Linked DNA regions of Pseudorhizobium banfieldiae. The protein of the gene in region 1 interacts with the protein of each later gene in a pairwise test. Links are inferred from orthologs where the notes say so. Each region holds a gene or a part of one and is shown in the gene's direction. Other genes may lie near its edges.

What was found.
Region 2: the proteins of ybgC (region 1) and secA interact in binary tests that used the Escherichia coli proteins (3 or more experiments, as listed by UniProt). The link is inferred for Pseudorhizobium banfieldiae from one-to-one orthologs.

Annotation. Positions count from the first base shown.
Region 1 is NZ_FO082820.1:2,566,568-2,580,836, reverse strand. Bases 1,400-4,207 are described here. They hold ybgC (tol-pal system-associated acyl-CoA thioesterase), read left to right. Parts: upstream 1,400-2,482; coding sequence 2,483-2,932; downstream 2,933-4,207. Other genes in these bases: tolR (protein TolR), read left to right, coding at 3,905-4,207; tolQ (protein TolQ), read left to right, coding at 3,164-3,883; NT26_RS12735 (NAD-dependent epimerase/dehydratase family protein), read right to left, coding at 1,400-2,361. In the rest of the region: NT26_RS12745 (NAD-dependent epimerase/dehydratase family protein), read right to left, coding at 1-287; NT26_RS12740 (glycosyltransferase), read right to left, coding at 284-1,141; more of NT26_RS12735, read right to left, coding at 1,141-1,399; more of tolR, read left to right, coding at 4,208-4,357; NT26_RS12715 (hypothetical protein), read left to right, coding at 4,367-5,488; Tol-Pal system beta propeller repeat protein TolB, read left to right, coding at 5,509-6,813; peptidoglycan-associated lipoprotein Pal, read left to right, coding at 6,988-7,524; tol-pal system protein YbgF, read left to right, coding at 7,701-8,675; tRNA lysidine(34) synthetase TilS, read left to right, coding at 8,669-10,018; ATP-dependent zinc metalloprotease FtsH, read left to right, coding at 10,118-12,052; glmM (phosphoglucosamine mutase), read left to right, coding at 12,266-13,621; NT26_RS12680 (outer membrane protein), read left to right, coding at 13,799-14,269.
Region 2 is NZ_FO082820.1:3,313,653-3,328,395, forward strand. The notes cover bases 4,751-8,032. They hold secA (preprotein translocase subunit SecA), read left to right. Parts: upstream 4,751-5,111; coding sequence 5,112-7,832; downstream 7,833-8,032. Other genes in these bases: NT26_RS16150 (peptidylprolyl isomerase), read right to left, coding at 4,751-4,862; NT26_RS16160 (lipopolysaccharide biosynthesis protein), read left to right, coding at 7,974-8,032. Outside these bases: NT26_RS16125 (methyltransferase domain-containing protein), read left to right, coding at 1-850; NT26_RS22470 (Flp family type IVb pilin), read right to left, coding at 843-1,016; NT26_RS16130 (hypothetical protein), read right to left, coding at 1,047-1,367; 8-oxo-dGTP diphosphatase MutT, read right to left, coding at 1,478-1,870; bifunctional glutamate N-acetyltransferase/amino-acid acetyltransferase ArgJ, read right to left, coding at 2,676-3,917; more of NT26_RS16150, read right to left, coding at 3,975-4,750; more of NT26_RS16160, read left to right, coding at 8,033-9,383; NT26_RS16165 (GNAT family N-acetyltransferase), read left to right, coding at 9,416-10,669; NT26_RS16170 (AMP-binding protein), read right to left, coding at 10,673-12,310; NT26_RS16175 (hypothetical protein), read right to left, coding at 12,417-13,001; NT26_RS16185 (disulfide bond formation protein B), read left to right, coding at 13,468-13,989; NT26_RS16190 (HNH endonuclease), read right to left, coding at 13,996-14,553; NT26_RS16195 (DNA-3-methyladenine glycosylase family protein), read right to left, coding at 14,645-14,743. UniProt on the Escherichia coli protein: Required for protein export, interacts with the SecYEG preprotein conducting channel.

The DNA of each region.
Region 1 (14,269 bases):
TGGAGGTTGAGCCGGCGAAAGCGCTCCGGATCGCCACCTTCGCCGCCACGATATCGACCGGGCAGATGGTCGAAGGCGGCATGAACGAACGCATCAATGCCGGCAAACGCGCCTCGCTGGTCGAGATCGGGATCCAGTGACAGCGGCACGAACGGGACCGGATTAACAAACCAGTCCGGCGGTGGCGCGGTCCTGCCGCCCACCACGACCTCATGTCCCGCGCCCAGCAGCCCGTTGACGATATAGCGGCCGACGAGGCCGGCGCCGCCGGAGACCTGCACCCTCATCCGGCTGATCCCGGTCGTGGGAGCGTCGACAGGTCGGGGAGCTTTCCGTTCCGGTGGACGAAGTTCCAGAGCTCGATTAGCGGCCGGAGCCTCTCCGCCTTCGGATGGTTCTCCTCCCACGGCTTCTCGTACTGGTAATGCAGGATCGAGATGCTGTTCCAGTCCCACAGTTCCGGCAGGTTGAACCAGACATATTGCAGCATGTTCATGAAGACCGGCAGGCCGTGCCAGTCCGGGAAGAAGGTCTCCAGGAAACTCTGGTCGGTGCGCCGCCAGAAGGCGTCCGGCTCATCCAGCCGCTCCAGCATTCGCCCGAAGGTCTTAGCGGAAGGCTTGGCAACGAAGACGCCGGAGTTCAGGCGGTGGAAGTCTGCAAGACCCTCATAGACATTCGGGGCTGCCGAGAATTCGGGATAATCAAACAGCCTGTCGATGTTGCGCAGCACAAGTGCGTCGGCATCGATGAAGACACAAGCGTTGTATTCCTCTAGCTGCCAGAGGCGCAGCTTGCAGAAGTTGTCGAGCGGCGTATGGAAATCGGGCTTTCTGCCCTTGGCGAAGGGCGCTGCGCCATGGACCGCTTTGCGGGCATGGCGGGCGTTGAACGCGTCCGACAGCGGCAGGTGGTCAACCTCCACAAGCCGGCATTCGAGAGCCTCCAGCGGCGCGAGCGTGGTTGCGTCCACGCCTCCGGTATGCAGGATGACGATGTCTGCGGACGTGGCGGTGAAACGCAGCGACTGCGCCAGCACCTTCGCACCGAGAGCGTAGTCGGCATTGGTGACCAGGGTAACGAAGGCCCGCCCAGCGGGGGGAGGGGCGGCGCGAGTTTCCGCTCCAGGTCGCCCGGTCATCAGGACACCGACTTCAGCCGCTTGCCCTCCGGATCGTGCTCGACCTTGGCGGCGATGTCCCTGGTCCAGGCGGAGACGGCCGGGACGCGGGAGCGGTCGACGCGATAGGCGAACTTCTTCGCCACGTCGACGATCTCTTCAAGCAGCCCTTCGCCGAGCGTCGTCGGCGCGAGCCCGAGGTTCAGGAACTTCTCGTTCTTCACCACCAGGTCGTTTTCCGCGGCTTCCTTGCGGGGGTTCGGCAGCCAAGCGATCTGCGCTCCGGTCATCCGTGCAACCATCTCGGCGAGGTCACGCACCCGATGGGTCTCGGTCATCTGGTTGAAGATCTCGACGCGGCCACCGCCCTGGGGCGGGTTCTTCAGGGCGATCTCGATGCAGCGGACGGAATCCTGGATGTGGATGAAGGCGCGGGTCTGGCCGCCGGTGCCGTGTACCGTCAGGGGATAGCCGATCGCTGCCTGGATGAGGAAGCGGTTCAGCACGGTGCCGTAGTCGCCGTCATAGTCGAAGCGGTTGACGAGCTGTGCATGGCGGCGCGTCTGCTCGGTATGAGTGCCCCAGACGATCCCCTGGTGCAGGTCGGTGATCCTCAGGCCGTCGTTCTTGGCGTAGAAGGCGAAGAGCTGCTGATCCAGGCATTTCGTCATGTGGTAGATGGAGCCCGGATTGCTCGGGTAAAGGATCTCCTGGCTGACCGTACGGCCGTCCATGGTTTCAATGCCGACCGGCAGGTAACCTTCGGGAATCGCCGCGCCGACGGTGGAATAGCCGTAGACGCCCATGGTCCCGAGATGGACGAGGTGGGCGTCGAGATCGAGTTCCACCATTGCGTTCAGCAGGTTGTGCGTGGCGTTGACGTTATTGTTGACCGTGTAGTTCTTGTGGCGGTCGCTCTTCATGGAGTAGGGCGCGGCGCGCTGCTCGGCGAAGTGGATGATGGCGTCCGGCCGATGCCTGGCGAGCCAGCCTTTTAGCAGCTCGTAGTCCTTGGCGAGGTCGATCAGGTGGAAGTGGATGCGCCGTCCCGTCTCCGCATGCCAGACCCGCGTCCGCTCCTGGATGGAATCCATCGGCGTCAGCGACTGAACGCCCAGTTCCGTGTCGATCCAGCGGCGTGACAGGTTGTCGAGGATGTGGATTTCGTGGCCCGCGTCGGAAAGGTGGAGGGAGGTCGGCCAGCCGACGAAACCGTCGCCACCAAGCACTGCAATCTTCATGAATCAACTCCGCTGGTTGTCCGTCCGGGTTTCAGATAGGGCGGATTTGTGACAGGAACACAATACCTCCCAACGGCCCGGCGGCCATCGGGGCATCACGTCGATCCACTAAGGCATGACTATGACAGACGAGGTTTTTCTTCTTTCGGGGCAGTTGACCAAGACCGGGCACCAGCTGGTTCAGCGGGTCTACTATGAGGACACGGATTTCTCTGGGCTCGTCTACCATGCCCGCTACCTGCATTTCCTGGAACGGGGACGGACGGACTATCTGCGATGCCTCGGCTGCCAGCAGAGCGATCTTCTCGCGGCGGACGAGGAGGGGCTGGTCTTCGTCGTTCACCGGATGGAGATCGACTTCAAGATGCCGGCGAGAATGGACGATGCCCTGACGATCCTGACGACGACGGAAAAGGCTGGCGGTGCCAAGATGGTTCTCAGCCAGGAGATCCGCCGCGGCGAGACATTGTTGATCGCCGCGAAGGTGGTAATTGCGGTGATCAACCGGCATGGCCGTCCGAGGCGGTTGCCGGAAAGCGTGGCTGAGAAGTTTCTGCGGTCATCGAACTAGGTCGCGATTGATCTCCGGTAACCGATCCTTAACCATAATGAGCGCTTACTGAAACGCGAGGAAGTTGTGCAACGCACGCCTTCCTTTGACCAAATTTGAAAGCGAGAAGCCATGCTGAAAGCTCAGGGCACCTTGGGATAGAGCGCAACCAGCGACCATGGTTTTTCGCGAGAGCGCTTTTGAACCCGCCCGGTCCCGTGCCGGGCGTTTGGATTCGGGGATATTGGATAGATGGAAGAGGTAGGTTTGGCGGCAGCGACCCACGACGTCAGTCTCTGGGCGCTGTTCATGCAGGCGGGTTTCGTCGTCAAGCTGGTCATGATCGGTCTCATCGGAGCCTCGGTCTGGACCTGGGCGATCGTCATCGACAAGTATGTCAGCTACAGCAAGGCGAAGCGCCAGTTCGACCAGTTCGAGCAGGTGTTCTGGTCGGGGCAATCTCTGGAAGAGCTCTACCGCACGCTCGCCGAACGGCAGAACGGCGGCCTTGCCGCCATCTTCGTTGCCGCCATGCGTGAGTGGAAGAAGAGCTTCGAGCGCGGCGCGCGGTCTCCGATCGGCCTGCAGATGCGTATCGACCGAGCCATGGACGTGACCATGGCGCGCGAGAGCGAAACCTACGAGTCCCGCCTCGGCTCGCTGGCGACAATCGGATCGGCTGCGCCGTTCATCGGCCTCTTCGGTACCGTCGTCGGCATCATGACCTCTTTCCAGGCGATCGCCGGCTCAAAGTCGACCAACCTCGCCGTCGTTGCGCCGGGTATTGCCGAAGCGCTTCTCGCAACGGCGATCGGTCTCGTGGCGGCTATCCCCGCTGTCATCGCCTACAACAGGTTCTCCGCCGAGGCTGGCAAGCTCACCGGTCGCATGGAAGGCTTTGCCGACGAGTTCTCGGCCATCCTGTCGCGGCAGATCGACGAGAAGCTGCAGCCCCGCGCTGCGGCTCAGTAAGCGGCCGAAGGAGACACGTCCATGGGTATGTCGGTAGGAGCCAAGGGTGGCAGCGGCGGGCGCAGAAGGCGCGGCGGACGCAAGAACGGCCTGGTGAGCGAGATCAACGTTACGCCTCTCGTCGACGTCATGCTCGTGCTCCTGATCATCTTCATGGTCGCTGCACCGATGATGACGGTCGGCGTGCCGATTGACCTGCCGGAAACGCAGGCGAAGGCGATGAACGCCGATACGCAGCCGATCACCGTCTCCGTCAATCCGGCGGGCGAGATCTATCTCCAGGAAACCGCGATCGCCCTCGACGAGGTCGTGCCGAAGCTCGAGGCCATTGCCACTACCGGATACAACGAGCGCATCTATGTGCGCGGAGATACCGCTGCGGCTTACGGCGTCGTCATGAAGGTGATGGCGCGCATTTCGGCTGCCGGCTTCAAGAATCTCGGGCTCGTCACCCTACAGGAACAGGAGCAGTAACAGGTCGCGATGAAGGGAAGTCTCGGGACATCTCTGGTAGTGCACTCGCTGGTGCTGGGCTGGGCGCTCGTGTCGCTCGGGTCCCCGGCGTCGTTCGACGTGGCCGAAGTCGAGGCGCTGCCGGTCGATATCATCCCGGTGGAATCGATCACCCAGATCCAGCAGGGCGACAAGAACGCGCCGATGGCAGAAAAAGCTGCGCCGGTGCCGACGACCAAGCCGAACATTGTCGAGAACGCCGAAAACGCCGGCGACAACGATATCGACCTGAAGTCACCGCCGACACCGGCGAAGCGTCCGGTCGAGACGGAGGTTGCCGCGGCGCCGGAGAAGACCGAAAAGCCGCTGCCCAACCCCACGAACGAGACAAATCAGGTCAAGGAGATCGTGCCGGAAGAGACGGCGCCGAAGCCGACCGAGGTCGCAGCACTTCCCGAATCGAAGCCCGAGATCGCGCCCGAGCCGAAGCCTGAGCCGACCCCCGAGCCGGTGCCTGAAGAGGCCGTCGCCGAGGAACTGCCTCTGCCCGACGCCGTTCCGGTGCCTGCTGCGCGGCCGAAACCGGAGCCGCCGAAGGAACAGGCGAAGCCCGTTGAGAAGCCGGCCGAGAAAAAGCAGGAAACACCAAAGGCGGCCGAGAAGCCAACAGACAAGAAGGTTGCGGACAAGAAGCAGGAGACCGCCAAGTCGACCTCTTCGAAGGAAAGCGACTTCAACGCCGATGAAATCGCCGCCCTCCTCAACAAGCAGGACGCCGCCGGTGGCGGCGCCAAGCGCTCGACGGAGACGGCCTCGCTGGGTGGCAAGAAAACCACCAGCGGCTCCACACTCAGCCAGAGCGAGATGGACGCCCTGCGTGGGCAGATCCAGAACAACTGGTCGATCATTGCCGGTATCGAGGGCGCCGAAGGCGTCATCATCACCGTCAGGATGAGCCTCGACGAAAGCGGCCAGATCGTCGGCCGGCCCCAGGTCTCGGCGACCGGCGGTTCCGACACGGCGCGGCGCACGCTGGAAGGCAGCGCCCTTCGCGCCGTCATGCGCTCGGCACCGTTCAAGAACCTCCCTGTCGAGAAATACGATGCCTGGAGCGAGGTTGTCGTGAACTTCGACCCCAGCGAAATGCTGTAAAAGCTGAAAGGCTGAACACTATGATGAAACGTTCTTTCATCCGCCTGATGATCGCGTTTGCCGGGATGGCGATGTCCTTCGCCCCGGCTCACGCGCTGGTGGAGATCAATATCAACAAGGGCAATGTCGAGCCGCTGCCGATTGCGATCACCGACTTCCAGTCGGGCAATGAGCTCGGCGCGCAGATCAGCCAGGTGATCGCCGCCGACCTTCAGCGCTCCGGCTTGTTCGCGCCGGTGAACAAGAGTGCCTTCATCGAGAAGATCTCCAACCCGGACCAGCAGCCGCGGTTCGAGGACTGGAAGGTGATCAACGCGCAGGCGCTCGTAACCGGCCGCGTCACCCGTGAGGCCGACGGTCGTCTTCGTGCCGAATTCCGTCTCTGGGACACCTTCGCCGGCCAGCAGATGACCGGACAGCAGTTCTTCACCCAGCCGGAGAACTGGCGTCGCGTCGCCCACATTATTGCCGACGCGATCTACGAGCGCATCACCGGGGAGAAGGGCTATTTCGACACCCGTGTCGTGTTCGTGTCCGAAAGCGGTCCGAAGAACGCTCGCCAGCGGCAGTTGGCCATCATGGATCAGGACGGCTTCAACGTCCGCCAGCTGACGAACAGCAAGGACATCGTCCTGACGCCGCGTTTCTCCCCCAACCGGCAGGAAGTCACCTACATGTCGTTCGAGGGCGACCAGCCGCGCGTCTACCTGCTGCAGCTTGAGACCGGGCAGCGCGAAGTCGTGGGCAATTTCCCCGGCATGACGTTCGCGCCGCGTTTCTCGCCCGACGGCCAGAAGGTCATCATGAGCCTCCAGCAGGAGGGTAACTCCAACATCTACACCATGGACCTGCGCTCGCGGACCACGACGCGGCTCACCAACACGGCAGCCATCGACACCTCGCCGTCCTATTCGCCGGATGGCAGCCGCATCGTCTTCGAAAGCGACCGCGGCGGGCGCCAGCAGCTCTACGTGATGGGCGCCGACGGTTCTGGGCAGACTCGCATCTCCTTCGGCGACGGGTCCTATTCCACCCCGGTCTGGTCCCCTCGTGGCGACCTCATTGCCTTCACGAAGCAGTCCGGCGGCAAGTTTTCGATCGGTGTCATGAAGCCGGACGGTTCGGGCGAACGCATCCTCACCACCGGGTTCCACAACGAGGGCCCGACCTGGGCGCCGAATGGCCGCGTGCTGATGTTCTTCCGGCAGAACGCCGGGGCAGGCGGTCCGCAGCTCTATTCGATTGACCTGACCGGCTATAACGAGCAGCAGATCAAGACGCCGGCGTATGCATCCGACCCGGCATGGTCGCCGCTGCTTGAATAATGGCGGAATGCGGACAGAGGCAGGTTGCTGCCTCTTTGCCGCCCCATTCTCCTGAAAAAGGAGCGACTTAAGGGACGTCGAATCGGTTTGTTAACCATATGCATTTCAGGTGGGTTAACCGAGACCAGTTAGAGTTCAGCAACTCTGATACGTTGATCTAAGGAGAGACCGGCTATGAGCCGCACCGTTACCCCGGCGATGAGCCGCATGCAGACACTCGCTCGCAACCCGGCCGTCATTGCCCTGACGCTGGCACTCGCGCTTGCCGGCTGTGCCAACAAGAAGAACCTTCCGAACAATGCGGGGGATCTCGGCCTCGGTGGTGCCGCCGGTGCCGCAACGCCCGGCTCCAGCCAGGACTTCACCGTCAATGTCGGTGATCGGATCTTCTTCGATACTGACTCCACCTCCATCCGTGCCGATGCGCAGCAGACGCTTGACCGGCAGGCACAGTGGCTGCAGCGCTACCCGAACTACGCGATCACGGTCGAAGGCCATGCCGACGAACGCGGCACCCGCGAATACAACCTGGCGCTCGGCGCGCGCCGTGCCGCCGCCACGAAGGAATACCTTGCCTCCCGCGGCGTTCCTGCCAACCGGATGCGCACGATCTCCTACGGCAAGGAAAAGCCGGTCGCGGTCTGCGACGACATTTCCTGCTGGTCGCAGAATCGCCGGGCAGTAACCGTCCTCGGCGGCGCCGGAATGTAGTCGTCCGCGACGACAAACGATTTCGTGAAGGCGGTCCAGGTGGCCGCCTTTTCACTTTTTCATAGTTTGGCCGAACTTCGCTCCAATTAAGGTTGAGAGTTCAGTTGCATTTTGGCGCGGATTGACAAAATCTCCACTCGCGCCAAAGGGGCGCAGATCAAAGCAGGACGGACGATATGAAGAAACTTGTCTTGGCAGCAATGCTGGGGCTGATGGTGGCGGGCGGCCCTGCCGGGGCATTCTCATTGCCCGAACTTCTGCCGGGGGAAAGACAGGCCCCGCAGCAACCAGGCGGCTCTGAACAGCCGATGGTCCTTGCGCAGAGCGGCGATGCATCCATCCGCGTCCAGCAGCTGGAGGAACAGATCCGGCAGTTGAATGGTCGGATCGAGGAAATGAGCTTCCAGTTGCTGCAGATGCAGGAGCAGATGCGAAAGACGCAGGAAGACAATGAGTTCCGCTTCCAGGAGCTCGAGAAAAGCGAAAACGGAGCGGCCGGGAAACCGGCCGTCGCCGCTTCAGGCTCGCCGCAAGCGGTCCCCGAGTCGCCAGCTGACGACGTAGCGCGTATCATCGAGACCCCGCCGGCAACGGAACCTTCGCGGGCCGCTCCCGGCGAAACGGTGCTCGGCTCGATCGAGTTCGACCAGAGCGGCAACCCGAAGACGGTTACCCGCAACGAGACAGACAACTCCGCTGGCCTCCCCGGTGTCGACGCGGGACCCGGCCTGCCGCAGGCGCAGGATCCCCAGCAGACCGCGTCGCTCGGTAGCGAGAGCGATGTCTACCAGGTTGCCTACAATCACATTCTCTCCGGCGACTATGCACTGGCTGAACAGGAGTTCACGCAGTATCTCGCCAGTTTCCCGGAAGGCTCCCGCTCGGCAGATGCGAGCTTCTGGCTGGGTGAGGCGCAGTATTCGCAGGGCAAGTACAACGAGTCGGCGCAGACCTTCCTGAACGCCCACCAGACCTACGGCACATCAGCGAAGGCCCCCGAAATGCTGTTGAAGCTCGGCATGTCCCTTGCTGCCCTCGACAATAGCGAGACGGCCTGTGCCACCCTGCGGGAAGTGACGAAGCGCTATCCCAAGGCCCCTCGCGCCATCCTTTCCAAGGTTTCTTCCGAGCAGAAGCGTCTCGGTTGCTGATCGCGGCCGTGCAAACCGGCACCCAGCCACCCATTTCGCCTGATGAAGCCATCCGCAGCCTGCTGGCGCGACTGGCAAGGCCGGCCCGGCTCCTCGTCGCCGTGTCCGGCGGGAGCGATTCACTCGGTCTCCTGCTCTCCCTGGCCCGCCATCCACATGAAGGCATCACCCTCCTTGCGGTTACCGTCGACCACGGCCTGAGGGCGGCATCGGCGCAGGAGGCGGCTGAGGTGAGCCGCATCTGCCAGGGACTTGGCATCCCGCATGCGACGAAGAGGTGGCTCGGAGACAAGCCCGCAACCGGTGTTGCGGCCGCGGCCCGCGAGGCGCGCTACCGCCTGCTCTGCGAAGCGGCGGATGAGGTCCGCGCAACCGCCATCCTCACCGGCCACACGCTTGACGATCAGATCGAGACGGTGACGATGCGGGCGGGGCGGACGAGCGAACCCGATGCCCCCGGACTTGCCGGCATGGCTGAGGCCGTGCTTCTACATCGCCGCCACTGGCTGTTGCGGCCGTTCCTTCGGACGCGCCGGGAAGACATCCGTGTATTTCTGGACAGATTAGACCAGGACTGGATCGACGATCCTTCCAACGCCGACCGCCGTTCTGAGCGGGTCCGCACGCGGCTTGCACTGGCGGAGAAGCCAGCGGTCCTGCTCGACCAGATCGATGCCGTCTCCCGCCGACGTCAGGACATCGCCAACTCTGCGGCCGAATGGCTTCTAACCAACGCCACTGTCCAGCACTCGGTGCTGATGCGGGTACCCGTCGAGGGGCTTTCGGCGGACCCGGTCGTTCTGCGTTATGCCCTGTCCACGTCGATTGCCGTTCTCGGCGGACGCGAGCAGGGACCGGCGGGCCACACGCTCGACAAGCTCGTTGACGCATGCCGGCTCTACACGCCCTGGAAGATGACGGCAGGACGGGTGCTGATCGACCGCCGCAGGTCCGCGCTCTATCTTTGCCGCGAGAGCCGCAATCTTCCTTCGCTGACGCTGAATGCCGGCGAGATAGCTGTCTGGGACGGCCGATTCCGGATCGTTAATCGCGGTGCTGAGCCGCTGTCGCTGGTTCCGGCGAGAAACCCCGAAGGCGCCGCAGGACTGTTTGGGGAGGTCCCACCCTCGATCGCACTGCGGGCAGCGGGGGTGTTGCCTCCCGACCCTGCCGAAGGTTCCGTGGGTACGGCACTGGAAGCCTTTTTCTGCACGCCGCTGCTTGCCCCATTCGACCGCTTTTTGCCGCAGTTCGACCTTAGTGTCGCGAGCGCCTTCGCAAAGCTGATGGGCTGCGACGATTTTGCGCCCGTTCCCATCGAGGATTCGGTTCGGAAAAGATAACCAGTCCAGCCGCTTTGCCTTGGCAAGGGCTAGGTGCACCCCTATGTTAGCCGCAAGCACAGGCGGCTCTCAGGCCACCTCTCACTTCCGGGGAGTTCGATGAACCCAAACTTTCGCAATTTCGCCCTCTGGGCGATCATAGCGCTTCTGCTGATCGCGTTGTTCAGCATGTTCCAGACGGCGCCGTCACAGACGAGCTCTCGGGAGATCGCGTACTCGCAGTTCCTCAGTGATGTGGAGAGCGGTCGCGTTCGTGAGGTCGTGGTCACCGGCAATCGCGTCATGGGGACCTATGTCGAGAACGGCGCCGGCTTCCAGACCTATTCTCCGGTGATCGACGACTCGCTGATGGAGCGCCTCCAGTCGAAGAACGTCACCATCGTGGCGCGGCCGGAGAGCGACGGCTCCTCGGGTTTCCTGAGCTATCTCGGAACACTCCTGCCGATGCTGCTGATCCTCGGCGTCTGGCTGTTCTTCATGCGACAGATGCAGGGCGGTTCCCGCGGCGCCATGGGGTTCGGCAAGTCTAAGGCGAAGCTGCTGACGGAAGCGCATGGCCGCGTGACCTTTGACGACGTCGCTGGTGTCGACGAGGCCAAGCAGGACCTCGAAGAAATCGTCGAGTTCCTGCGTGACCCGCAGAAGTTCCAGCGTCTCGGCGGCCGCATTCCCCGGGGCGTTCTGCTGGTTGGTCCTCCCGGTACCGGCAAGACCTTGCTGGCCCGCTCCGTTGCCGGCGAGGCCAATGTGCCGTTCTTTACCATTTCCGGTTCGGATTTCGTGGAGATGTTCGTCGGCGTTGGCGCGAGCCGTGTCCGTGACATGTTCGAGCAGGCCAAGAAGAACGCGCCCTGCATCATCTTCATCGACGAAATCGACGCCGTTGGCCGCCATCGTGGCGCCGGTCTCGGCGGCGGCAATGATGAGCGCGAGCAGACCTTGAACCAGCTGCTGGTCGAGATGGACGGCTTCGAGGCGAACGAGGGTATCATCCTTATCGCTGCCACCAACCGTCCGGACGTCCTTGATCCCGCCCTGCTGCGTCCCGGCCGTTTCGACCGCCAAGTCGTGGTGCCGAACCCGGACATCGTCGGGCGCGAGCGTATTCTCAAGGTTCACGTCCGTAACGTGCCGCTGGCGCCAAATGTCGACCTCAAGGTGCTTGCCCGCGGTACGCCCGGTTTCTCCGGTGCCGACCTGATGAACCTCGTCAACGAAGCAGCCCTGATGGCGGCGCGTCGCAACAAGCGGCTCGTCACCATGCAGGAATTCGAGGACGCCAAGGACAAGATCATGATGGGCGCGGAGCGCCGTTCCTCGGCCATGACCGAGGCGGAGAAGAAGCTCACCGCCTATCATGAAGCAGGTCACGCCATCACCGCGCTCCGGGTGCCCGTCGCGGATCCCCTGCACAAGGCGACGATCATTCCGCGGGGCCGGGCTCTCGGCATGGTCATGCAGTTGCCGGAAGGCGACCGTTATTCCATGAGCTACAAGTGGATGGTCTCACGTCTGGTCATCATGATGGGCGGACGCGTTGCCGAGGAACTCACCTTCGGCAAGGAGAACATCACTTCCGGCGCGTCCTCCGACATCGAGCAGGCCACTAAGCTTGCACGGGCGATGGTCACACAGTGGGGATTCTCCGACGTGCTCGGCCAGGTCGCCTATGGTGAGAACCAGCAGGAGGTCTTCCTCGGCCACTCCGTGTCACAGTCGAAGAATGTCTCCGAGGCAACGGCACAGAAGATCGATGTCGAGGTTCGACGCCTGATCGACGAGGCCTATAACGAGGCCCGTCGAATCCTCACGGACCATCATGACGAGTTCGTCGCGATCGCCGAGGGGCTGCTCGAATACGAGACCCTCTCGGGCGACGAGATCAAGGCGTTGATCAAGGGGCAGAAGCCCAGCCGCGATCTCGGCGACGACGCTCCGCCGGCTCGCGGGTCCGCTGTCCCGACTGCCGGGACCAAGAAGGACGAACCCAAGGGCGGCGAAGCCGAAGGCGGAATGGAGCCGCAGCCCCACTAGCTATCGGGTCATCAAAATTAACTCTGGAAAGAGCCGTCCCTTTGGGCGGCTCTTTTCTGTTGGTAACGGGATGTAATGGTCTTTGACGCTATTTTACGTGTCAGGACCTGTGAAATATGGCATGACCGCAGCCCCTGAGGGACGGATGAGCCCCGTTTGGCCGCGGCAGATGCCGCGAAGCGCGCCATGGAGGCGCGGCACGAAGGAGCATGCATGACACGCCGCTATTTTGGCACCGATGGAATTCGAGGGCATTCCAACGCATTTCCGATGACCCCGGACCTGGCGATGCGCGTCGGGATCGCCGTCGGGAAGATCTTCCGCAATGGCAGCCATCGTCACCGTGTGGTGATCGGCAAGGACACCAGGCTTTCGGGCTACATGCTCGAGAACGCCATGGTCGCAGGCTTTACCGCCGCTGGTCTTGACGCCTTCATCCTCGGGCCGATCCCGACACCTGCAGTGGCGATGTTGACTCGATCGCTGCGCGCCGATGTCGGCGTGATGATCTCTGCCTCGCACAATCCTTACCAGGACAACGGCATCAAGCTCTTCGGTCCGGACGGCTACAAGCTTTCGGACGAGCTCGAGATGCAGATCGAGGATCTGATCGAGCAGGACCTTGCCGGGCAGTTGGCAAAGGCCGGCGACATCGGCCGCGCGAAGCGCGTCGACGGGGTCCACGACCGTTACGTCGAGCATGCGAAGCGGACTCTGCCGCGCGATGCCACGCTGCAGGGTCTCCGGGTCGCCATAGACTGTGCGAACGGCGCTGCCTACAAGGTGGCGCCCGCCGTCCTCTGGGAACTCGGCGCCGACGTGGTGACGATGGGCGACGAGCCGGATGGCCAGAACATCAATCTCGACTGCGGCTCCACCAGCCCCGGTGCACTGCAGAAGAAGGTTCACGAGGTTCGCGCCGACATCGGCATCGCACTCGACGGTGACGCCGACCGCGTGATTATTGTCGACGAACTGGGCGAGGTGGTCGACGGGGACCAGCTGATGGCAGTCATCGCCGAAAGCTGGCTGGCCGAGGATCGTCTCCAGGGCGGCGGGATCGTCGCGACCGTCATGTCGAACCTCGGGCTGGAGCGCTACCTCACCTCCAAGGGGCTCGGGCTGGCGCGGACGAAGGTTGGCGACCGCTATGTCGTCGAGCACATGCGTGCGCACAACTTCAACCTCGGGGGCGAGCAGTCCGGACATATCGTGCTGTCCGATTTCGGCACAACGGGCGACGGATTGGTGGCCGCTCTGCAGATTCTCGCTCGTGTGAAGCGGACGGGGCTGCCGGTCAGCGAACTCTGCCGCCGCTTCGAGCCCGTGCCGCAGCTTCTGAAGAATGTCCGCTTTGGAGGCGGCAAGCCTCTGGAAGATATGATCGTCCAGCAGGCAATTGCGGATGCCGAAGCCGAGCTCGCAGGCAAGGGTCGGCTCGTGATCCGGCCATCGGGAACCGAACCGCTGATCCGCGTCATGGCGGAAGGCGACGATCGCAGCCAGATCGAACGGATCGTCAATGAACTGGTCGGCATCATTGCCAATGTACGGGCGGCGGCTGCCTGAGTTAGCCGTTGTCCCCTCCAAGGAAAGGCCGGCCACAGCGCCGGCTTTTCTATTTGCTTCTTGGTAAAGCGGTATAGTTAAGCGGGTCTTTACCTTTCCTCTTCATTATCCATCGCGGATCAACCCGTTGGTTATGGCGTCGCCGGCCAATGACGATGCGAGCTTGGAGATGAAGCCATGAAATGGAGCCTGCCCGGCGCGGCTGCGCTGTTGCTGACGGCGAGTTTTGCCCACTCCGCCGACCTTTACCAACCCGCCGAACCAATGCCGTTCATGGACGCGCCTGAGATCACCGTTCAGGAAGCCAGCGGCTGGTATCTCCGGGGAGATGTCGGCTATTCGTTCAACAAGATACGCGGTGCCAAATACTATCAGGGCTCGAACGAGCTCCTCAACGACTTCGACACCGCATCTCTGAAGGACAGCTTCCTGATCGGCGGTGGCGTCGGCTACCAGATCAACAGCTATCTGCGTACGGACGTGACCTTCGACTACCTCACCTCGGCAGATTTCCGCGGCAGCACGAGCGGGGTTTGCGGTGACGGGGCAGGCAATCCCTTCGTCGCCTGCTCGTCCACCGACAAATCCTACATGCAAGCCTACTCGCTGATGGCGAATGCCTATGTCGATCTCGGCACCTACGGCTAT
Region 2 (14,743 bases), 740 kb from region 1 along the record:
ACGGGCGTTCAGGAATGCCGAGCCGGGAGCCTCCTTCCTGCTCGACCTGGTGGCGCACGAGCTGGCCGAACGGCTCGCTGTCGTAGAGCGACGGTTCGAGACCGCTGTTGAACTCCATGGCGGCACAGGCATCGCAGCACGCCTTGCGAACGAAACCGGCAGGATCGCCAGCATCGAGCGGGTCGAGACCAGTTCCGTCTTCGCAGCGTCCGGTGAGCCCTTGACGGTCGCTGCGCTCGACGACCTACCGCTGGAGCCGGCTTCGGCCAGCCTCGTGCTTTCGCCGCTCTCCCTCCACCTGGTCAATGATACACCGGGCATGCTTGTCCGCATCCGGCGGGCCCTGAAGCCCGATGGCCTGTTCATGGCGGCGATACCGGGAGCCGGGACGCTTGCCGAACTGCGCGATGTGTTGCTCGCGACCGAGATAGAACGGACCGGCGGCGCCAGCCCTCGCGTCATCCCCTTCGCCGACGTTCGGGATGTAGGGGCGCTGCTGCAAAGGGCAGGCTTCACCCTGCCGGTGGTGGATGTCGAGAATTATACGGTCCGCTACGACTCGATCTTCCCGCTGATGCGCGACATCCGTGCGATGGGAATGGCCAATCCGCTGGTCGGGCGCAGCCGGCAGCCCGTCAGCCGGGGCTTCTTCATTCGGGCAGCGGAGTTGTACGCGGAACGCTACGCGGATCCGGACGGACGCATCCGTGCAACCTTCTCCATCATCTACGTCTCGGGCTGGGCACCGCATGAGAGCCAGCAGAAGCCGCTGAAGCCTGGCTCCGCGAAGATGAGGCTCGCCGACGCCCTGCGAGTGCCGCGGGATGAGGAACCCGGGAGCGCTAGTTGACGGCGTTCGTGAGATAACCTTCGATCGTCTCGAACACGCTCACCAGCGTATCGGCGAAGCCGCCGAAGGCCGCGACGAGAACGACAGCGATGAGAGCTGCGATCAGACCATATTCGACAGCGGTTGCTCCGTCCTTGCTGCCCGAGAACGCGTTCAGAAGACGCATGCGGTATTTCCTTTCTCAGGGAGACCTGGGCTAGCAGCGCGCGTCCGTGTCGTAGGGCTGGATGATGCAGACCGATCCGGGCGTTTCCTGAAGGATACTGCGGCGAATGGTATATTGCTTCGACCCCTTTTCCGCCGGCTTGATCGAGCCCGTGGTGATGCGGTCAAATTCTTCCTGCACATGCGCAAGGCGGCGGGCATCGCCGCTATCGGCGACCATGGGTGTCACGATGAGGGATAGCGCTATTGCCGCCGTGCCGAACAGGAGGGCGATATTCAGGGCGCCGGTCTTGCCCGACCTGTACGACGACCGGTTCCGGACCCGCACAGTCTTCCACGATTCCTCGTCCATGTCTCAAAGCCTCGACGCAGATACTGCCTTGGTAAGCCTCGAGACTAGGCGAATTGGTTAAACGATCTGTTAACGCCGATTTACGAATAGGCGCAACTGTTACCAGGCTTCTACAGGAGATCCTGGAGAAAGGGGATGAGCGGCTCGTCGGCGGGCGGCATAGGGTAGGTGCGGAGGTCGCGGCTGCGAACCCATTTGATCGCCTGGCCCTCCATCCCCCGTGGAATGCCCTCGTAGCGCCGGCAGATGTAGAGCGGCATCAGCAGATGGAAGGTGTCGTAGGTGTGGCTGGCGAAAGTGAGCGGAGCCAGGCAGGGGACTTTCGTCGTAACCCCGAGCTCTTCCTGTAGCTCACGGATCAGCGTCTCTTCGGGTGTTTCACCCGGCTCCACCTTTCCGCCCGGGAATTCCCAAAGACCTGCCAGTTCCTTTCCTTCCGGCCGCTGCGCCAGGAGGATACGATTGTCGGTGTCGACGAGGGCGCAGGCCGCGACCAGCAGCATTCGCCGCGGTTGAGATTGCACCACGTTTAGGCCTCCCGCCAGTAATGATATTGATAGGCTTGCCGGAAACCGAACTTCCGATACAGCCCGAGCGCCGCTAAGTTGTCCGCTACGACCTGAATCCAGGCGCTCCGGGCCCCGCTGATGCGGGCCCAGCGCAGGGCGGAGGACAGGATCTCCGTTCCGCGCCCCTGACCGCGTGCGCTGGCGGCGACGGCAAGTCCCATGACGCCGGCGAGGTCGTTATCCTGGACGCAGAGGGCAACGGCGACCGGTCCGCCCGCAGAATTCTCGATCGTGAACAGCCCCTTCGCCGGCTTGATGGCGTTGAGTACTTCAGCAAGCGCAGGCTTGAGCGCCGGATCCTCCCCGGCGACCAGCAGGCTCGCGTCGATGAAGCGACTGACATCATGCGTGGGGAGGTGATCAATCGTATCCGGCAATGCCAGGCGAGCAAGATCCGCCGTCATCACGTTCACCGTCTCGAACCGCTTCCAGCCGGCCTCGGACAGGTGCTCGACAAGTTGCGTGGGCGCCAATGGCGTCTCGCGCAGGATGAGCGGCCGACCGTAGGCCTGGAAGCGCTTGCCCGCCTTCTCGAGGCGCAGGTCCATGTCCCGGAAATCGGAAGGATCGAGCGGCACGACGCAATTGAGGCGTTTGGAGGGATGTCCGCCCGCAAGCCGGATCTGCCAGCTGCCGTCATAGATCACCGAGGCGGCCGGCCAGGCCCGGAAGCCGACGGCCTCCAGACGGCGGACCAGCGGCAGATTGCTCGCGGACGGTGTTGCCTGCATCGCCCGCATCAGCTCCGGTAGTCGCCGTTGATGGCCACATATTCCTTCGTCAGGTCGCAGGTCCAGACGGTCGCCCGCCCCTCACCCAGCCCGAGATCCACCCGGACAGGAATGTGCTCTTCTTTCATGACCGCGCTGGCAGCCGCTTCGGAATAGTCCGGATCGCGTTCGCCGTTGACTGCGACACGGACATCGCCGAACCAGATCGCCAGCCGGTCCCGGTCGGCCATCTCGCCGGCCTTGCCGACCGCCATGACGACGCGACCCCAGTTGGCGTCTTCGCCGGCCACCGCCGTCTTGACGAGGGGCGAGTTGGCGATGGAAAGCGCGATCCGCTTTGCAGCGGCGCCGGTCTCGGCGCCGGTTACGGTGACCTCCACCATCTTGCGAGCACCCTCACCATCGCGAACCACCTGGAGCGCCAAGTCCTTGAGAAGCGCGTTCAGCGCGGCTCGGAACTCCGCCAGTGCCGGGTCCTCGACAGAGGTGACCCTCGCCTGTCCGTCGGCCGCGGCGGCACCCGTGGCAAAGAGCATTAGCGTGTCCGAGGTGGAGGTGTCGCTATCGACGGTCACGGAGTTGAAGGTGGGGCCGACGCCGGCGGACAGCAGCTGCTGCAGTACGTCCGGCGCGATGTCCGCATCGGTCGCGACGAAGGACAGCATGGTCGCCATGTCGGGCGCGATCATGCCCGCCCCCTTGGCAATGCCGTTGATCGTCACTGTGACGCCACCGATGGCAGCCAAGCGTGTCGCGACCTTCGGATAGGTGTCGGTGGTCATAATGGCCTTGGCAGCGTCCAGCCAGAAATCCGGTTCTGCATCGGCATTCATATCGCCGAGCACCCCTGCGAACTTGCCGGCATCCAACGGCTCGCCGATCACGCCCGTCGACGCCAGATATACCTCGTTCTCAGCACATCCCACGGCCGAGGCCGCAGACTTCGCCGTCAGTTCCGTCGCGGCCCTGCCCTTGAGGCCGGTGAAGGCGTTCGCATTGCCCGAATTGACGACGACCGCCCTTGCCTTGCCATGAGGCAAATTCGCGCGGCAGAAATCGACCGGCGCCGAGGGGCATTTGGAGCGCGTGAATACACCGGCCACCGCTGCCGGCTGGTCAAACACCATGAGCAGAACGTCGGTACGATTCTTGTACTTGATCCCGGCGGCAGCGGTTGCCATGCGTAGGCCGCGGATCGGCGGCATGTCCGGGTAGGATTTTGGAGCAAGCGGGGAGACGGAAGCGGACATCGGAGGCATCCAAACTGAATATGGAAAGGCCCGGAAAACCGGGCCCTTGTAAATTACTTACTGCTGAGGCGCGGGCGCTTCGCCGGCTGCGGGATCGGCATCGGGCGCCTTGTTGACGTCCTCATAGCCCTTGCGCAGCGTCTCGTCCATGATCTCGACCGTCTGCTCCGCCTTGGCCTTCTCGATCAGCGCCAGATACTTGTCGCGCATGACCAGCTGGCGAACCTGCGGCTCAACCTGTTCCAGCGCCGGGGGCTGGACGTCACGACGGTCCTCAAGCTTGATGACATGGAAGCCGAACTGCGACTGCACCGGCGTCTTCGTGTAGGCACCCTTTTCCAGCGCGAAGGCAGCCTCCTCGAATTCTGGGACCATGCGGCCCTTCGAGAACCAGCCGAGGTCGCCACCGTCGTCCTTGTTGGAATCTTCCGATTTCGTCTTGGCAAGCTCGGCGAAATCCTTGCCCGCGTCGAGGTCAGCGATGACCGCCTTGGCCTCTTCCTCGGTCTTGACCAGGATATGGCGGGCGTTGACCTCTTCCTGCTTCGGCAGGGCGGCTATTTCCTTCTCATAGCGTGCCTTGACCTCTTCGTCGGTGACGGCGTCGACAACGTGCTTGCGGAAGTAAGAGTTATGCAACTCGCGATCCTTGATGTACTCCATCCGCTTCTGGAAATCTTCCGTCTCGGCAAGCCCCTCCTCGGCGGCGCTTTGTGCGAGAAGTTTCACGTCGATCGCGCCCGACAGGGCAGCCACGCGCTTCTGCTCGTCCGGAAGCTGCTGGAGCTGCGGATCGAGGTTGGCCACGGCCAGGTCGAGCTCGGACTGAAGGATCTCCAGGTCGCCAACCTTGGCGACGACGGCCTCTTCCTGCGCGAAGGCGGAGGCACCGAAGGAAAGCCCGACAGCAAGGGCAGCCGTGGCGAGAAGTTTATGGCGCAGCATCAAGTCACCTTTCAAGAATGATTGCCGGTCTCGATATAGCCCGAAGCCGGCCGGAAAGCGTTCACAAACATCGGAATGTGGCCTTTGTGTATCGGCCGTTACCGTTGACATCAAATCGACCCCCTCTTATCTGTCACGCAACTTTGCGTCCAGATGGGTTTCCGGGCGTAGCGGGCGATTTTGACGGTTCTGCAGAGCCGTAGGCCGGCCTGCGATCACAAGTACGTTTAACCAGAAAGGACCATTCGAATGGTCAGCTTCGGCGGATTGGCCCGCAAATTCTTCGGCTCGGCAAACGAGCGCCGCGTCCGCTCCTACAAGTCCCGCGTCGATGCTGTCAACGCCCTCGAGGAGAAGACGAAGGCTCTCTCTGATGCAGAACTGGCGGCCAAGACGGCCGAGTTCCGCGAACAGCTCGCGGCAGGCAAAAGCCTTGATGACCTCCTCACGCCGGCATTTGCGGTGGTTCGCGAAGCTTCTCGCCGGGTGCTCGGCATGCGACCCTTCGACGTCCAGCTGACGGGGGCGATGATCCTTCACGACGGCGCGATCGCCGAGATGAAGACGGGTGAAGGCAAGACGCTGGTGGCGACGCTTGCCGTCTACCTGAACGCGCTGGCCGGCAAGGGCGTCCATGTCGTCACCGTCAACGACTACCTCGCCCGCCGCGACGCCGCGACCATGGGACGCCTCTACGGTTTCCTCGGCCTCACCACCGGCGTGATCGTCCACGGACTCTCCGACGAGGAGCGCCGCGCGGCATATGCCTGCGACATCACCTATGCGACGAACAACGAGCTCGGCTTCGACTATCTGCGCGACAACATGAAGTATGACCGCGGCCAGATGGTTCAGCGCGGCCACAACTATGCCATCGTCGACGAAGTGGACTCCATCCTCGTCGACGAAGCGCGTACGCCGCTGATCATCTCCGGCCCGCTGGACGACCGCTCCGAACTCTACAACACGATCGACGCCTTCATTCCGATGCTGGACGAAAGCGACTACGAGATCGATGAGAAGCAGCGTTCGGCAAACTTCTCCGAGGCCGGGACGGAAAAGCTGGAGAACCTGCTGCGCGAAGCTGGTCTCCTGAAAGGCGAAAGCCTCTACGACGTCGAGAATGTCGCGATCGTCCACCACATCAACAACGCATTGAAGGCCCACAAGCTCTTCACCCGCGACAAAGACTACATCGTCCGCAACGGCGAGATCGTCATCATCGACGAATTCACCGGCCGCATGATGCCGGGCCGCCGCTATTCGGAAGGCCAGCACCAGGCGCTTGAAGCCAAGGAAAAGGTGCAGATCCAGCCGGAGAACCAGACGCTCTCCTCGATCACCTTCCAGAACTACTTCCGCATGTACGAAAAGCTCGCCGGCATGACCGGTACGGCTGCGACGGAAGCGGAAGAGTTCAGCAACATTTACCGGCTTGAAGTCGTCGAGGTTCCCACCAACCTGCCGATCCAGCGCATCGACGAGGACGACGAGGTCTACCGGACCTTCGAGGAGAAGTTCAAGGCAATCATTGCCGAGATCAAGGCCGCCCACGAACGTGGCCAGCCGGTCCTGGTCGGCACGACCTCCATCGAGAAGTCCGAGCTTCTGGCCACGATGCTGAGCCAGTCCGGCTTCAAGGACTTCAAGGTCCTGAACGCCCGCTACCATGAGCAGGAAGCCTATATCGTTTCCCAGGCCGGCGTTCCTGGCGCCGTCACCATCGCCACCAACATGGCCGGCCGCGGTACCGACATCCAGCTTGGCGGTAACCTCGACATGCGTCTGGAGCACGAGCTGGCCGAAATGGAGCAAGGTCCGGAGCGAGACGCCAAGGCCGACGCCATCAAGGCGGAAATCGCAGCGCTGAAGCAGAAGGCTCTTGACGCCGGCGGTCTCTACGTCATCGCCACCGAGCGGCACGAAAGCCGCCGCATCGATAACCAGCTTCGTGGCCGTTCCGGGCGCCAGGGCGACCCCGGTCGCTCCAAGTTCTACCTGTCGCTGCAGGACGACCTGATGCGCATCTTTGGCTCCGACCGCATGGACGGAATGCTGCAGAAGCTCGGACTGAAGGAAGGCGAGGCCATCGTCCACCCATGGATCAACAAGGCGCTGGAGCGAGCGCAGCGCAAGGTCGAGGCCCGCAACTTCGACATCCGCAAGAACCTCCTGAAATACGACGACGTCACCAACGACCAGCGCAAGGTGATCTTCGAGCAGCGCATCGAACTGATGGATGCCAATGCCGACGACCTAAAGGAGATCGTTGCCGACATGCGCAACGAGGTGATCGAGGTGATGGTCGCCAAGCATATTCCGGAACGTGCCTATGCCGAGCAATGGGATGTGGCGGGGCTGAACAACGACGTCCAGCGCCTGCTGAACCTTGACCTCCCCATCGCCGACTGGGCGGCGGAAGAAGGCATCGGCGAGGACGATATCCGCGAGAGGATCACAGAAGCTGCCGACAAGGCGGTTGCCGACCGTACCGAACGCTTCGGTGCCGACATCATGACCTATGTCGAGCGATCCATCGTGCTTCAGACACTCGACAACTTGTGGCGCGAGCATATCGTCAACCTTGACCACCTGCGATCCGTCGTCGGCTTCCGCGGTTACGCCCAGCGCGATCCGCTGCAGGAATACAAGTCGGAGGCGTTCGAACTCTTCCAGGCCTTGCTTGCCAACCTGCGCGAAGCCGTGACGGCGCAGATGATGCGCGTCGAGCTCGTGCGCGAGGCCCAGCCTTCGCCAGAGCCGCCCCCGGTCATGGAACCCCATCATATCGACGCTTCGACAGGCGATGACGACTTCGCAGGCGGTAACGACTCTGGCCTGCAGGTGCCACCCGATGATCGCGATCCTGCCGACCCCGAGACCTGGGGCAAGGTGGGCCGCAACGAGGCATGCCCCTGCGGTTCCGGCAAGAAATACAAGCACTGCCACGGCGCCTTCGAGCAGGCCTGAGCTCCGTCAGCAACACATCGGGATGCCGCCTCCGGGCGGCATTTTCGCGTGTGCTCCAGTCTGCTCCAAAGGATTGTTAACCCTGTCGTGGCAAGACTGGGCTACCCGGTATTGAGTTCATGTGAGTAGTGCGTGCCGATCATGGCGGTTCTCGAGACAGCGGAGAGATATCTGCCCCGCGGCCTGCGCTCCAGGCTAAGGCCTGTGCTCGACCGGACAATCGAGGCGAATACCCTGGACGGCGAGACGGCCCGTGCCCAGCGGCAGGCTCTCGTCGCCTTCGCAATTCGCGTCGTCAGTGCAGCCATCGCCTTCGTTTCCCAGATCATCCTTGCCCGCCTGATGGGGGAGTTCGAATACGGCATCTTCGCCTTCGTCTGGGTGATCGTCGTTCTGGCAGGAAACCTCTCCTGCCTCGGCTTCCATACATCCGTCATCCGCTTCCTGCCGCAGCACCAGGCGGACGGTGATCTCGCCTCTGCCCGCGGCCTTCATGTCACGGCGCGCATTTTTGCGATGCTCTCAGCAAGCGTGCTTGCGGCACTGGGGTTTATCTTTCTGCGCCTCTTCGCTGACTCTTTCGAAGCCTACTGGCTGGCGCCTCTGTTCCTGGCGCTCTTCACGCTGCCGATGATCGCGCTTGGCGATGTCCTCGACGGCACCGCACGGGCAAGCGGCTGGACGGTGACGGCCCTGACGCCGACCTTCCTGATCCGTCCGACCCTGATCCTGCTCTTCATGGTCGGCGCCGTCTGGCTCGGCGCGCCCGACACGGCGGTGACTGCGATGGAAGCCGCTCTTGCCGCAACCTATGTCACGACGCTGATCCAGTACATGCGCCTGCGCCAACGGCTGCGGCGCGCCTTCGGCGATGGTCCGCTTCGTCTCAACCCACGCGCCTGGCTCGCCTATTCCTTGCCGATCTTCCTGATTGACGGGATCGGCTTCCTCCTGACCAATGCTGATGTGGTGGTGGTCGGTCTCTACCTGCCCCCCGACCAGGTGGCGGTCTACTTTGCTGCGACGAAGACGATCGTGCTCGTCCAGTTCGTCGCCTTCGCCGTCAAGGCTGCGGCTGGCCCGAGGTTCTCCGCCATACTTGCGAGCGGCGAGACCTCGGAACTGAGGGCATTCGCCGGACAGGCCGCACGCTGGAGCTTTTGGCCCGCTCTCCTGCTGGGCTCGGCCATCCTGCTGGTCGGCGAACACCTGCTCGCCCTCTTCGGCCCGGCCTTCACGATTGGCTACTGGCTGCTCCCGATCCTCTTTGCGGGCATCCTCGCCAAGTCGCTGGTCGGCCCCGCCGAAGTGCTGCTCAGCATGGCCGGCCGTCAGAACCTCTGCGTGGTTCTCTACGCGATCGTGCTGGGCGCAAACATTCTGATGAACATCATGCTCATCCCTCGTTTCGGGCTGAACGGCGCGGCGACCGCGACCGCCTGCGCCATGGCAATCGAGGCGATCCTGCTGCACGTAGCGCTTCGCCGAAGCCTCGGCATCGCCATGTTTGCCTTCGCCGACCCAATTCCAACTGCAGCAAAGGCCGAATGACCATGGCCCCCTCCCCCGACAGCCGCCGGCCCATGGATCCCGCAGCTCCTCTCTGGACACCACCCCTACTGCCGGAGCTGCAGGCAGAACGGCCCCATGCCGACCAACAGATCGAAGTAGGACGCCTGGGACGGGAACTCTGCATCTACCCCGCCTCGCTAGGCTACGACCTCCAGCAGGAGCTCGAATTCCTTTCCAACCGGGTAATGGAACCCAACATCTTCTTCAGCGCCCGTCTGCTGGCGCCTGCAATGCCACGGATAGAGGACAAGCAGGTCCGATTCGCAGTGATCCGCGACGAGAACGAGGGGCACAGCCGCATGCGGCTGCTGATGCCCTTCACGATCGAAAAACCCGGCTTCTCGATCGGGCCTGCGATCACCCGAGCATGGGCGAACCCTTTCGGACCTCTGGGAACGCCGCTGGTCGATGCAGAGGGTGCAGCAGAGACGATCGACAACCTTCTGGACGGTCTTTCGCGACCGGACATGCAGCTTCCTTCAGTGCTTGTCCTGCCCCAGATCCGCGTCAACGGACGCTTCGCCCAGCTGGCGCGCGCCGTTGCGGTGGGTCGCGACCTGCCGGTGACGCTTGCTGAACCCGGCACACGTCCCATGCTGGAAAGCCTCGATGCTCCGGAGACATACATCAAGCGGGCGGTTTCTCCTCACCATTACAGGGAAATGCAGCGCCAATGGCGCCGGCTCGCCGAGCACGGGCAGCTGGATTATACAGTCGCCCGTCAACCGGAAGAGGTCCGGCTCCGCATGGAGGAATTCCTGGCGCTGGAGGCAGCAGGATGGAAGGGGCGCAAGCGCTCCGCCCTCATCAACGACCGCTACCGCGCTGCCTTTGCCCGGGAAGCCATCACCAATCTCGCCGAAATCGATGCCGTCCGCATCCATACGCTCGACCTCGACGGCCGCGCGATCGCCTCCCTCATCGTCTTCGTCATGGCCGGCGAAGCCTATACCTGGAAGACGACTTACGACGAGGAATTTGCCGCATGGTCCCCCGGCAAGCTGCTCATGATGAAGCTGACCGAATGGCACCTCGATGACGCCAATATCCTGCGTACCGATTCCTGCGCGACCGCCGACCACTCCATCATGAGCCGGATGTGGGAGGAGCGCGAGGAGATGGGGACGCTTGTGATCGGCCTGACGCATAATGCCGACAAGGATGTCCGGCAAGTCGCGGCCCAGCTCCACATGTACCGGAGCACGCGAAACATGGCACGTCTGCTGCGGCAGAAGATCCTGTCGATCGCCAGGCGACCTGAATAAGGTTCATTCCGCTGCCGCACGCAGGCGCAGCATCCGGCGGATCACCTTGCCGCTCGTCGTCAGCGGCAGATCGTCGACGAAGTCCACCTCCCGGGGGTACTCATGCATCGACAGCCGGTGCTTGACCCAGTCGCGAAGCTCGGCCGCGAGGCGTTCGCTACGCTCGTGCCCCTCGCGAAGGACGACATAGGCCTTGACGATCTCCGTGCGCAGCGGATCCGGTTTGCCGATCACGGCAGCGAGTCGGACGGCGGGGTGGCCGCTGAGACAATCCTCGATTTCCCCCGGGCCGATCCGGTAGCCGGCCGAGGTGATCACGTCGTCGTCCCGCCCGACGAACTCCACGAAGCCTTCTGCGTCCCGGCGCCCTATGTCGCCCGTCAGTAGCCAACCGTTCCTAACCTTTGCCTCCGTCGCAGCCGGATCGTCCCAGTAGCCGAGGAACATCACCGGGTCGGGCGCCCTGACGGCGATCTCGCCTTCGACACCATCCGCGACTTCAAGACCTCGTTCATCAAGGACGGCCACGTCATGCCCCGGCACGCTCCTCCCGATAGCACCCGCCTTGGTCACGCCGAGTGCAGCACAGGAACCGAGAACGAAGTTGCACTCTGTCTGGCCATAGAGCTCGTTGACGGTGACGCGGAGGACGTTGCGGGCCCACTCATAGGTCTCTCGTCCGAGTGCCTCGCCCGCCGAGGTAATCGTTCGCAGGTGCAGCTCGTAACGGGACCGCGGTTCGGCGACAGACTTCATCAGGCGAAGCGCGGTCGGCGGAATGAAGGCGTTGCGGACATCCATCTCGGCGATGATGCGGAAGGCCATGTCAGGGTCGAACTTCTGCGCCGGCGAGGAGACCACCGGTATGCCAAGCATCAGCGCCGGAAGGAGCACGTTCAACAGGCCGCCGGCCCAGGCCCAGTCGGCGGGTGTCCAGATGCGATCCCCCTCCTGTGGGGCAAACTCATGTCCCAGTTGGAAACCGGGAATGTGGCCGGCCAGCACTCGATGGCCATGGAGCGCCGCCTTGGGCGGTCCGGTGGTGCCGGACGTGAAGATCATCAGTGCGGGGTCGTCAGGGCCGGTCGCCGCGACCTCGAACCGCGATGGATGCTGATCCAGCAGATCATTGAACGCCAGCACACCATCCCTGGCGACGGCCCCTCCCGCGACGACGAGATGCCGCAGAGCCGGCAGCCTCGCGCGGATTGCCTGCAAGCGCGGCAGGCCGAATTCGTTGGTCACGATTGCCACTGCTTCCGACGCACGCAGCCGATACTCCAGGGCATCTTCCCCGAACAGCAGCGCCAATGGCAATGCGATCGCGCCGAGCTTGTAGATCGCCACGTGGGCAACGACCGTATCGAAGCCCTGCGGCATTAGAAGCGCCACCCGGTCGCCGCGGCGTATCCCGAGGGACCGCAATCCGTTTGCGAGCGCAGAGGACTTTTCGCGAAGCTCGCCATAGGTCATGGTGAGGTGCTGCCCATCGGGACTGAAGTGCTGCAGACAGATGCGCGCCGGCTCCTTTTCCGCCCACGCATCGCAAACCATATGGCCAATGTTGAACCTGGTCGGGATGCGCCACTCAAAACTGCGAAGGATTTCGTCGTAGGAAGATTGAGCGTTTGGAAGCAGCATGGCCTGTGTCGCGTTTTCAGCGTTGCAATCTGCTAGCACCAGCAGGCCGCGGCCACAAGGAGCAGCCGTGCCTGCCCCCTTGGCCCATCATCATGCGTATCGCAGCCTAACGCTGCGCGGTCATCCGCAGCATCCGGCACAAGGCCGCCAGTTCGGCGTCGGTGCCGCTCGAGAGCAGGTCATCGCAACGGTTGAGCAGCCGGCGCTGCTCGTCTTCGGACATGGCGTTGAAGGCCTCACGTTGCGCCGGGGTGAGGTCGGGCTCGGTACCTCCGACGCCCGGCCCACCCGCACCCGGCCCGCCCACACCCGCGCCGGCGCCACCGATTCCGAGTTCAACATCGGCCCCGACGCCCGAACCTCCGCCGGCCCGCACCCCGGCACCGGCATTGACCCCGTTCGAGCCTCCGATCGAGGCGGTTGCATCGACATCGACACCATCGCTGATATCCGCACCGATACTCGCATTCACGCCATCGGTGCCGCCCAAGGACGCATCCACATCGGCGAGGCTACTCCCTCCGACATTCGCGCTTGCGTCCACGCCGTTGCTACCGCCGACCGAAGCCCCGACTCCGAGGCCGTCGCTGGTATCGACGCCGACGCTGACGCCACCTACCGACACTCCCGCTTCCTGCGCACCCGCCGGCCCGAGAGCCGGCAAGAGCAGGCAAGCGGAGACGAGAAGCATGCTTCTCCTAACATTCATGGCCATTCCTCCATACGAGACCCGCAACCATCGCGGGCATGTACGGAACCGCCGTTGCATGGAGAAGGTTTCCCGGGAGCCCTCCGCTTTGCCGTGATCATTAACGCTGGGTCACTGTCGGATGGACTTCTGTGCCGGAAGCACGCAGAAGCCTCCGAGCTGCCGGCTACCTCCTCACTTGCGCAGCAGCGCGCGCCCATGATAGAGGCCATTCCATACCTTCCGTGCCCCGTTGGCGGAATTGGTAGACGCGCCTGACTCAAAATCAGGTTCCGAAAGGAGTGCTGGTTCGATTCCGGCACGGGGCACCATCCTCCCTGACATCCAGAGCCGCGTCTCACGCAGATGTGTGAGGGTCGTCTTCGTGCTCGACTCGGGACAATTGCGTCGTCCGGTCCGATGTTCTAATGAGCAACGACCCTGATCGGCCTCCGGCCCGGAGATGTGCATGCCATCTGAAACCCGCTCCCCCGCCCTTTCCCGCCCCTTGATCTACGCTTCCGCGGTGACCCTTGGCATGGTGGCGACCGTTGGCGGAGCGCTCGCCTTCGAGCACATCGGCGGCTACATCCCCTGCGCGCTCTGCCTGCTGCAGCGCGACCCCTACTACTATGGAATCCCGGTCGGTATCGCTGCGATCATCGCCGCCAGCTTCCGTGCACCCCCATGGGTTACCCGCAGCCTGCTCGCGCTCATCGGTGTGATGATGATCGTGGGTGCTGGCATGGGCGTATATCACGCGGGCGTCGAGTGGGGGTTCTGGGAGGGTCCGGCCACCTGCGCCACCAGTTCGCCCGGCATCACAACCAATGCCGGCAGCCTCCTGGACGATCTGAACGCCTTTCACGGCCCATCCTGCACGCAGGCATCGCTGCGGGTACTTGGTCTGTCGTTCGCCGGCTGGAACGTGATTGCGAGCGTGATGCTGGCTGCCGTCGCCTTCCTCGGCGCGTCGGAGAAGACGGCCTGAACGGCTTCAAGGCTGCAGTTCGGTATCCCAGTAGAGATAGTCCATCCAGCTTTCGTGCAGGTAGTTCGGCGGGAAGAGCCGGCCATTGTTGTGAAGGTCCTGCACCGTCGGCGGATAAGGCTTCTGGTGTGGGAACATGCCGGCCTGCTTCGGCAGCTTGCTACCCTTGCGAAGATTGCAGGGAGAACAGGCAGCCACGACGTTCTCCCACGTCGTCTGCCCGCCATGTGCCCGCGGGATAACGTGGTCGAAGGTCAACTCGTCGCGGGAACCGCAGTACTGGCACTCGAAGCGATCGCGCAGGAAGACGTTGAACCGGGTGAAGGCCGGGTGGCGAGTGGGCTGCACGTAGGTCTTGAGGCTGACGACGCTCGGCAGGCGCATGGAAAAGCTGGGCGACGAGACGGATTGTTCGTATTCGGCGATGATGTTCACACGGTCCAGGAATACGGCCTTGATCGCGTCCTGCCAGGACCACAGCGACAAGGGATAGTAACTCAGCGGCCGGTAGTCGGCGTTCAGGACGAGCGCCGGCAAGGCCTGGGGAGAGACTGCAATCGTCAAGGGGTACTCCTTACCGATTCGGCATCCGCAGTTTTATATTAGGTCCGTTGCCACAGAATTGTGAAGCAGAAATAACAGTGGTGGGCAGTAGTTACCCCGCAACTGGGGCCACATCTTTGCGGATGCTGGCGGAATAGTAGGCCCATAGAAGTCGGGCCGCGACCGAACGCCATGGCTGCCAAACCTCCGC